Regions from separate parts of the Mesorhizobium sp. CO1-1-11 genome, predicted to be linked through region 3. Evidence: predicted binding sites of a transcription regulator. Region 3 holds the regulator's gene; each other region holds the start of a gene.
What was found. Region 3 encodes PhoB, which activates phosphate uptake and scavenging genes when phosphate is short. Its sites were predicted from a motif close to TGTCATNNANCTGTCAT; they were not measured.
Positions count from the first base shown of each region.

Region 1 (3,257 bases), on a different contig from region 3:
AAGCTATCGGAGACGCCGCTGGTTCACCCGACGGCGGAGGTGCACAACTCGACACTCGGCCGCTGGACCGAGATCGCCGACCGCAGCCGGGTTTCGGAAAGCGAGATCGGCGACTATTCCTACATGATGCAGGACTGCGCGGTCTGGTGCGCGACGATCGGCAAATTTGCCAACATCGCCGCCAGCGTGCGCCTCAACGCCACCAACCACCCGACCTGGCGGCCGACGCTGCACCACTTCACCTACCGCGCCTCCGACTATTGGGACGACGCCGAGCATGAGAGCGAATTCTTCGCCGAGCGCCGCGCCAAGCGCGTCATCATCGGCCACGACACCTGGCTCGGCCACGGCTCGACCGTCCTGCCCGGCGTCACCGTCGGCGACGGCGCCGCCGTTGGCGCCGGCGCGGTCGTCTCGAAGGACGTCGCGCCCTACACGATCGTCGCCGGCGTACCGGCAAAACCGATCCGCGAGCGCTTCGACCGCCGCACCGCCGAGCGCTACCAGGCGCTTGCCTGGTGGGATTGGGATCACGCGAGGCTGCGCGCCGCGCTCGATGATTTTCGGGAGCTGACGGCCGAAGCGTTTTTGGAGAAACACGAAGAACGTGCATCGGGCAAAGAGGCATAGCCCTCGCATCATCGTCATATCGCCGGCTTGTTCATATCCTTGACACAGGACTCGGACAGGACGCGATCTCCTCCAAGGAGATCGCCATGCTCGACACTGTCAGACCCTCCCTCGCCGGATTCTTTGCCGGATCCAATCCGGCGTTGCCGGCGCATCTCGGCACGCGCTACGACTCGTCAGGCAACTTCCTCCTCGAGCCGGGCAACACCGTCGTCAGCCATCTGGTCTGCGGCTCGCCTTCGGAAGCGGTGGTGTTGGCCGTCCGCGAGAAGATGCTGGCAATGCCTGATGCCGACCGCCTCGCCTTCACGCCCGTTTCCAGCCTGCACATGACCCTTTTCCAGGGCATAATCGAATATCGCCGTCGCCTGCCCTTCTGGCCGCGGGACGTGCCGCTCGACACCAGCATCGACGCCATGACCCGCCTCTATCTGGAGCGCCTGAAGGGGTTCCAGGGCTTCGGCCCTTTCAACATCAAGGTGGCCGAGGTCCTGCCGACCGGCCTCACCGTTGCCGGCGCGACCGACGAGGATGGGCGCATCATGCGTGCATGGCGCGATGCGCTCGCGGTGCCGTTCGGCTACCGGCATCCCGATCACGACACCTACGTCTTCCACATCACCTTCGCCTATCAGATCCAGCGCTTTGATGATGATAGGGCCGCCGCGTGGCAGGCGCTGTTTGACGATTGCCTGGCACTTTTCGCGCGCCAGGCGCCGGTGATCGAGATCAAGGCTCCCGCCTTCTGCGCATTCCGCGACATGAAGCATTTCGAGGAATTGCTGGTGCTCGGCTGATCGCCCGCAAGGCGCCAGTCGCCGCGCCTGTGGAGCGTAACAAAACTGACATCATCGCGACACGGCAGGTTCATGTGGTTGCGTTAGGCGAATGCCTGACGATCAATATGGACCGGACTGGAACCAGCCCATGTCAGCAAACTCTGCCACGCTCGAAATCCGCGGCGTCAGCCGACGATTTGGCAAGAACACCGCCGTCAGCGACGTCAGCATCTCGATCCCGCAAGGGCAGATGGTCGGTGTCATCGGTCGTTCGGGTGCCGGCAAATCCACTCTTCTTCGCATGATCAACCGTCTTGTCGACCCCAGCCAGGGGTCGATTTTTTTTGACGGCGCCGAGGTTTCCAGGCTGCGCGGCTCGCCGCTGCGGCGCTGGCAGCGCGACTGCGCCATGATCTTCCAGCAGTTCAACCTGGTGCCGCGCCTCGACGTGCTGACCAACGTGCTGCTCGGCAAACTGAACCACCGTTCGACCCTGTCCAATCTTCTCGGGATGTTTTCGCGCGCCGAGTGCGCCGAGGCGGTCGCCGCGCTCGAGCGGCTCGACATCGCCCGCACCGCACTTCAGCCCGCCGGCACGCTGTCGGGCGGCCAGCAGCAGCGCGTCGCCATCGCCCGCGCCATGATGCAGCAGCCCAGGGTGATCCTCGCCGACGAGCCGATCGCCTCGCTCGACCCGCTCAACGCCAAGGTGGTGATGGATTCTCTGCAGGACATCAATCTGCGCGAAGGCATCACCGTTGTCACCAATCTGCATACGCTCGATACCGCCCGCACCTATTGCAACCGCATCATCGGCATGGCCGCCGGCAAGGTCGTCTTCGACGGGCCGCCCGAAGAGCTTGACCGCCAAGCCGTGCGTCTTGTCTACGGCGCCGACAGCAATGGCGGCGAGATATCGGAGGTCATCACCTCCACCAGTGTTGCCTTCAAGCAGAAGATCGCCGCATCCGCCGGACCGCTCGAGCCCGCATTCCCGGGATACTGAGCCCAGTAAGGGCCAATAGCGAGCAGCCTGGATCGTCCGTCCGCGTCAAGGGCACTTGTCAAGATCAAGAACGCTGCCGGCGCGGGGCCGGAACTTACAGGAGAGATATCAATGTTCAGGAAGATGGTTTTCGGTGCCGTTTCGGTGCTCGCCATGGCCACCAGCATGGCCCATGCCGCCGACATGAAGGAATTTCGCGTCGGCATTCTCGGCGGTGAAAACGAAACCGACCGGCTGCGCAACTACCAGTGCCTGGCCGATCACCTGAAGGCAGAGTTTGGCTTCGAGAAGGTTTCGCTGTTCCCCGCCGCTGACTATGACGGCGTCATCCAGGGCCTGCTCGGCGGCACGCTCGACTTCGCCGAACTCGGCGCTTCCGGCTACGCCAGCGTCTATCTCAAGGATCCGAAGGCGGTTACCCCGATCCTCACCACCAAGCAGACCGACGGCTCCACCGGCTACTATTCGATCGGGCTGGCGCTGAAGACGTCGGGGATCACCGACATCAAGTCGGCCAAGGGCAAGAAGCTCGGCTATGCCGATCCGGATTCGACCTCCGGCTATCTGATCCCGCTGACCCAGATTCCGAAGACCACCGGCGCCTCGAACGAGACCTACTTCGCGTCGACCCAGTTCAATGGCGGCCACGAAAACAACGTTCTGGCCGTGCGTGACGGTAAGGTAGATGTCGCGGTCGACGATTCCTCGGGCATCGGCGACTTCAAGAACGGCTACACCTCCGGCACCTTCCACAAGGAAGTCGCCAAGGGCGCCGTCGACCCCAACGACTTCGTCGAAGTCTGGCGCTCGGGCCTGATCCCGAATGGCCCGCTGGTCGTTCG
Region 1 is NZ_JAIUHE010000025.1:79,784-83,040, forward strand. It holds gene LB554_RS25390 (DapH/DapD/GlmU-related protein) at 1-630, shown strand, start outside; gene LB554_RS25395 (DUF1868 domain-containing protein) at 717-1,427, shown strand; gene phnC (phosphonate ABC transporter ATP-binding protein) at 1,558-2,415, shown strand; gene phnD (phosphonate ABC transporter substrate-binding protein) at 2,527-3,257, shown strand, end outside.
Region 1: the regulator PhoB is predicted to act here: its motif matches at 1,463-1,479, upstream of phnC (phosphonate ABC transporter ATP-binding protein).

Region 2 (3,257 bases), on a different contig from region 3:
GCTCATCGACATTTCCATGCCGGGCGGTGGCCTGGCCGCGGTTGCCAGCATCCTTGCCGACCATCCCGCCCAGAAGATCGTCATGCTGACCGTTTCTGAGGCGAATGCCGATGTGACCAAGGCCCTGAACGCCGGGGTGCTCGGCTATGTCCTCAAAGGCGTCGGATCGCGCGCGCTTGCCGATATCCTGCGCAACGTGGCGGCCGGCGAAAGCTATCTTTCGCCGATGCTGTCGGCCCGGCTGCTTTCCGACGTGCAGTCCCTGCAGCCCGCCAACGGCGTGGCGGACCGGCTGCGGCAACTCACCGGCCGGCAGACCGAAATACTGCGGCTGGTGGCGGAGGGACTGAGCAACAAGGAAGTCGCCTTGCGCCTGGAGCTGCAGGAGAAGACCGTCAAGCATCACATGACGGGGGTGCTGTCGAAACTCAGCGTGCGAAACCGTACTGAAGCGGCCCTCATCATGCGCGAGTTTCGCGACCGCGACCGTTCGTAGCCATCGCGGAACGCCGCGAAACGAGGTCACCTCCGCCGGGGGGCGGCGGAGGTGACGTGTGAAGCAGGTCGTTGCCTGTTGACCAGCTTCACAAGGCCGAAATTCATAGGGCCGAAATTCAAAGAGCCTTGAGACGGCTGGCGTCGGCCGGTGTGGCGCGGCGATCGACGATCGTGCGGCCGAGCTTATCCTTCATGCTGAAACGGCCGTTCTCGATCGATTCCGTCAAGCCGTCAGGGTGCTGAACTGTAATGTTGCTGCCGTCCACGTCGACCGTGTCGCCGGTCGTGGCGTTGACATGGCTTGTGCTCTGGTTGCCCTGGCCCTTGCCCTTTCCGCTATTCCCGCCGCCGCTGTTACCGCTATTGCCGTTGCCGCTATTGCCGTTGCCGCTGTTTCCTCCATTGCCGCTATTGCCGCCACCGCCACCGCTGTTACCGCCACCGCCATTCCCACCGCCACCGCCGTTCCCACCGCCACCGCCGTTCCCACCGCCACCGCCGTTGCCACCCTTGTCGGCATGTGCGGTCGCGGCATCGATTCCAGGCACGAAGCCATGGAAGGCTATTCCATAGGGAGCGATGGTCAGCGCCAGGACGGCCGCCGATCTGAGAGCCAGACGGCAACAACGGGCCGTGATCGATCCACGCATACTGATCTCCGTCGATTGAGCCGGCGCGCTCACCCCAACGTTGCAGTGCAACAACATCGCCGAAAGACGTGGTGACCGGAAGCGACCTCCGACCGTTGCGTTTGTCCCCCAGGACCTTTGCAGGCGCAAGCTTGGACCAAAGTCCCAGGCGAGGCGTGAAAAATCGGTCTCGTGAGCGAGCGGCAGCGGAGATACCATGTCACGAAAATGTGATCAGCCGACTGTAAGCCGGAAGCTCCAGCCAAAACCCACCAGAGGTTCCCATGACCGAACATCGCTCCCCCGACGCCCGATTTCGCACCAGCCTGCTCGAGGAAAACGAAGGCCCGGCCAACAATCCCAGCGAGAACCGCACCATGGGCGAGATCATCGCTGCGCGGTTCTCGCGCCGTGGCTTCCTCAAGGGTTCGCTTGCCGTTTCGGCGATCGCCGCCACCGTCAGCCCGCTGGCCATGATCGCCGCCGACGATGCCCGCGCCGCGGAAGGCTCAGCGTTCAAATTCGACGAGCTGGAGGCCGGTATCGACGATAAGCACCACGTCGCGCCGGGCTACGACGCCGACGTTTTGCTGCGCTGGGGCGATCCGCTGTTTGCCGATTCGCCGGAATTCGACCCGACGAAGCAGTCGGCGCAAGCCCAGGCCAGGCAGTTCGGCTACAACAACGACTATGTCGGTTACATCCCGCTCGATGGCTCGGCCGAACATGGCTTGCTGGTGGTCAACCACGAATACACCAACCCGCATCTGATGTTCCCAGGCATCGTCAAGATTGTCGAGAAGGACGGCAAGAAGTCGGCCGAGGTGGCGCCGCTCTCGAAAGAGCAGGTCGATGTCGAGATGGCCGCCCATGGCGGCACCATCGTCGAGATCCGCAAGGATGGCGGCAAATGGCGGGTAATTCGCGACGGCAAGCTCAACCGCCGCATCACCGCCAACACCGAGATGGCGCTGTCGGGCCCGGTTGCCGGCCATGACCGCGTCAAGACCAATGCCGACCCGTCCGGCGTCAAGGTGTTCGGCACCATCAACAATTGCGCCGGCGGGGTCACGCCCTGGGGCACCTATGTGATGTCCGAGGAGAACATCCATGGCTATTTCTCCGGCGAGCTGCCGGAGGGCCACAAGGAGGCCGCCAACTACAAGCGCCTCGGCATTCCGGAAGGCGCCTATGAATGGGGCGCGCACTATGACCGCTTCAGCCTGGCCAAGGAGCCGAACGAGCCCAACCGCTTCGGCTGGATCGTCGAGGTCGATGTCAACGACCCGGCCTCGGTGCCGCGCAAGCGCACCGCCATGGGCCGCTTCAAGCATGAGGGCGCCGAATCGATCGTCGCCAAGGATGGTCGAGTGGTCTTCTATCTCGGCGACGACGAGCGCTTCGACTATGTCTACAAGTTCGTCACCAAGGGCATGTTCAACGCCGGCGACCGCGCGGCCAACAAGGATCTGCTCGACGACGGCACGCTGCATGTCGCCAAATTCGCGGAGGACGGCTCGGTCGAATGGATGCCGATCGTGTTCGGCCAGGGGCCGCTGACGGCGGAAAACGGTTTTGCCGGCCAGGCCGACGTGCTGATCGAGACACGTCGCGCCGCCGACCTCCTTGGCGCCACCAAGATGGACCGGCCCGAAGACATCCAGCCCAATGCCAGCAACGGCAAGGTCTATGTCATGCTGACCAACAATTCCAAGCGCAAGGCCGATCAGGTCGACGCCGCCAACCCGCGTGCCGAAAACGCCTTCGGCCACATCATCGAAATCGTCGAGGACGAGGGCGATTTCGCCGCCACCAAGGGCAAGTGGGAAGTGCTGCTGAAATGCGGCGACCCGTCGGTGGCCGCCGTCGGCGCCACCTTCTCCACCGCGACGACGGCCCATGGCTGGTTCGGCATGCCCGACAATTGCGCGGTCGATTCGGCCGGGCGCCTGTGGGTCGCCACCGACGGCCAGGGCCCGAAGGCAACCGGCCGCACCGACGGCCTGTGGGCGGTGGACACGGAAGGATCGGCGCGGGCGACCTCGAAACTGTTCTTCCGCGTGCCGATCGGCGCCGAGATGTGCGGCCCGCTGTTTGCGCCGGACGACCAGACCGCCTTTGTCGCCGTCC
Region 2 is NZ_JAIUHE010000010.1:145,122-148,378, forward strand. It holds gene LB554_RS13870 (response regulator) at 1-496, shown strand, start outside; gene LB554_RS13875 (hypothetical protein) at 615-1,148, opposite strand; gene LB554_RS13880 (PhoX family protein) at 1,412-3,257, shown strand, end outside.
Region 2: the regulator PhoB is predicted to act here: its motif matches at 1,346-1,362, upstream of LB554_RS13880 (PhoX family protein).

Region 3 (3,257 bases):
ATGTTGTCTCCAGACATGACGATTGCCGCCGAGGCAGCCGCCAAGGCGAAGATCGAGGTCAAGAACCTCAATTTCTACTACGGCCAGTCGAAGGCGCTGAAGGACATCACCTTGTCGCTGCCCGAGCGCAGCGTGACGGCCTTCATCGGACCGTCGGGTTGCGGAAAGTCGACGCTGCTGCGCGTCTTCAACCGCATCTACGAGCTCTACCCCAAGCAGACCGCCGAGGGTCAGGTGCTGCTCGACGGCCAGAACGTTCTCGACCGCTCGCAGGACCTCAACCTGTTGCGCACCAAGATCGGCATGGTGTTCCAGAAGCCGACGCCGTTCCCGATGTCGATCTATGAGAACATCGCCTTCGGCGTCCGCCTCTACGAGAAGATCGGCAAGGCCGAGATGGACGGCCGTGTCGAGCAGGCGTTGAAACGCGCCGCGCTGTGGAACGAAGTCAAGGACAAGCTCAACGCCAGCGGCCTCAGCCTGTCGGGCGGCCAGCAGCAGCGGCTTTGCATCGCCCGCACCGTGGCGGTGAAGCCGGAGGTCATCCTTCTCGACGAGCCGGCCTCGGCGCTCGACCCATTGTCGACCGCCAAGATCGAGGAATTGATCGACGAGTTGCAGGCCGACTACACGATCGTCATCGTCACCCACAACATGCAGCAGGCCGCGCGCGTCTCGAAGCAGACGGCTTTCATGTATCTTGGCGAGCTGGTCGAATTCGACAAGACCGAGAAGATCTTCACGTCGCCTCGCGAGAAGCGCACGCAGGACTATATCACCGGCCGCTTCGGCTGATCTCACGCATACGAGGACCAGGATCATGGCCGAACACACAGTCGCAGCCTTCGACGAGGATCTCGGACAGATCAGCAGGCTGATCAGCGACATGGGCGATCTCGCCGGCACGATGGTCGGCGGCGCCACCAAGGCGCTGCTGAATTCCGACAATGCGCTGGCACAGCGCGTCGTCTCCGACGACGCCATCATGGACGCACGCCAGCGCGAACTCGATGATCGCGCCATCACCCTGATCGCCAAGCGCCAACCGATGGCCGACGATCTGCGTCATGTCGTCGGCTCGATCCGCATGGCGGGCGATCTCGAACGCATCGGCGACCTTGCCAAGAACATCGCCAAGCGCGTCGGCTCCGTCGGCCTCACCGCCACGCCGCGCGACCTGTCGCATTCCATCGACTCCATGGCGCAGCTGGTGCTGATCCAGGTGCAGGGCGTGGTCGAGGAATATGCGGCCGGCGATGCCGCCGCCCTCGCCAAGCTCAGGAATGACGACGAACGCATCGACGTCAAATACACCTCGGTGTTCCGCGAACTCCTGACCTACATGATGGAGGATCCCCGCAACATCACGGCTTGCACGCATCTTTTGTTCTGCGCCAAGAATCTCGAACGCATCGGCGACCATGTGACCAACATCGCCGAGAATGCGTATTATGTGCTGACCGGCACGCAATTGCCCGCCAACCGTCCGAAGCAGGACGAGACGGCGCTGTCGATGCCTGCGGCTTGATGGCAGGGATGATCGATCGATGATCGCGCCACGCATCATGGTGGTGGAGGACGAGGAGCCGCTGGGCGTGCTCCTCCGCTACAATCTGGAATCCGAGGGTTACCAGGTCGAGGTGGTGACACGCGGCGACGAAGCCGAGATCCGCCTCCAGGAAAACGTGCCCGACCTGCTGGTGCTCGACTGGATGGTGCCGGCGGTTTCCGGCATCGAACTCTGTCGGCGCCTGCGCATGCGGCCCGAGACGGAGCGATTGCCGATCATCATGCTGACGGCGCGCGGCGAGGAGAGCGATCGCGTGCGCGGCCTCTCGACCGGCGCCGACGACTATCTGGTCAAGCCGTTCTCGACGCCAGAATTCATGGCCCGGGTCAAGGCGCTGCTGCGCCGCGCCAAACCGGAAGTGCTGTCCAGCGTGCTCAAGGTCGGCGACATCGTGCTCGACCGCGAATCGCACCGGGTCTATCGCAAGAAGAGCGAGATCCGGCTCGGACCGACCGAGTTCCGGCTACTCGAATTCATGATGCGCCATCCTGGCCGCGTGTTCTCGCGCAGCCAGTTGCTCGATAATGTCTGGGGCGAGACGATCTACATCGACGAGCGCACTGTGGATGTGCATGTCGGCCGCCTGCGCAAGGCGGTCAACAATGGCCGCATGCCCGATGTGATACGCACCATCCGTGGCGCGGGCTACGCAATCCGCGAGGATTGAGATCAGGCCACGTTCTTGCCGGATCTCACCTGCACGCCCGGCGCGAAGATCTCCTGGTCGACGAAGGTGAGCGCGCGCATGGCGCAGCCCTCGCGGATCAGCGGCAATTCGTTCGGCTCTGTATCGAAGGAAATCGATTTCGAATGCTGGCCGCCGGCGGTCTGGGCGATGGCCTCGCGCAGGGCCGGCTCGATCAGGTCGAAGGCGGCGGCGCTGACGCCGACCATCGCAACGGGCGCCGGGTCTATCAGCGCGAACAGGCTGCCAAGGCCATAGCCCAGAGCCTCGCCGGCCTTGCGATAGGCCTCGCGCTCCGGTCCGTCTCTTTCGCGCGCCGTGGCCGCCAATGCGCGCATGTCGGCGTCGCTGACGTCGACCGGTTTGGCGTCCTCACCCATCTGTCCTGCATTACGCCAGATGGCATAGTTGCCGGCATAGGCCTCGACGCAGCCGCGCCGCCCGCAGCGGCAGAGCGCGCCGCCCGGGCGATGGATCATGTGGCCGAACTCGCCGCCGGAGGAATGGGTGCCGGTGAACAGATCGCCCTTCAGCACCAGGCCCATGCCGATGCCGTGCGAGAGCAGGATGGCGATGAAGTCGTCGCGGTAGCGCTCGGGGTCGCGCCAGCGCAGCGCCACCGCCATCATGTTGCAGTCGTTCTCCATGGTGGCGGGGATGCCGAATTCGGCTTCGAGTATGTCGGCGAAGGCAATGTCCGTCTGTGGCGTGATCGGCGACCACAGCATGGCGCGCGCCTCGGTGTCGGTGATGCCCTGGATCGCCAGCGCGATGCGGGCGATGCTGGCGACGTCAAGGTCGGGATCCTCGAGGCGGCGGCGGACGATGGCCACGCATTCGCCGATCAGCGCCTCGCGCGACATGGTCAGCGTGTCCAGCCGGCGCTGCTCCTCCGATATCACCTGGCCGGCGTAGTCGATGACGGCGACGGAGAGGAAATTCAGCGACAGCACCACGGTCATGACCGCCGCGGCCTCGGGGTTGAGACAAAGGCCCACCTGC
Region 3 is NZ_JAIUHE010000020.1:5,950-9,206, reverse strand. It holds gene pstB (phosphate ABC transporter ATP-binding protein PstB) at 1-795, shown strand, start outside; gene phoU (phosphate signaling complex protein PhoU) at 821-1,528, shown strand; gene phoB (phosphate regulon transcriptional regulator PhoB) at 1,548-2,237, shown strand; gene LB554_RS22230 (ROK family protein) at 2,240-3,257, opposite strand, start outside.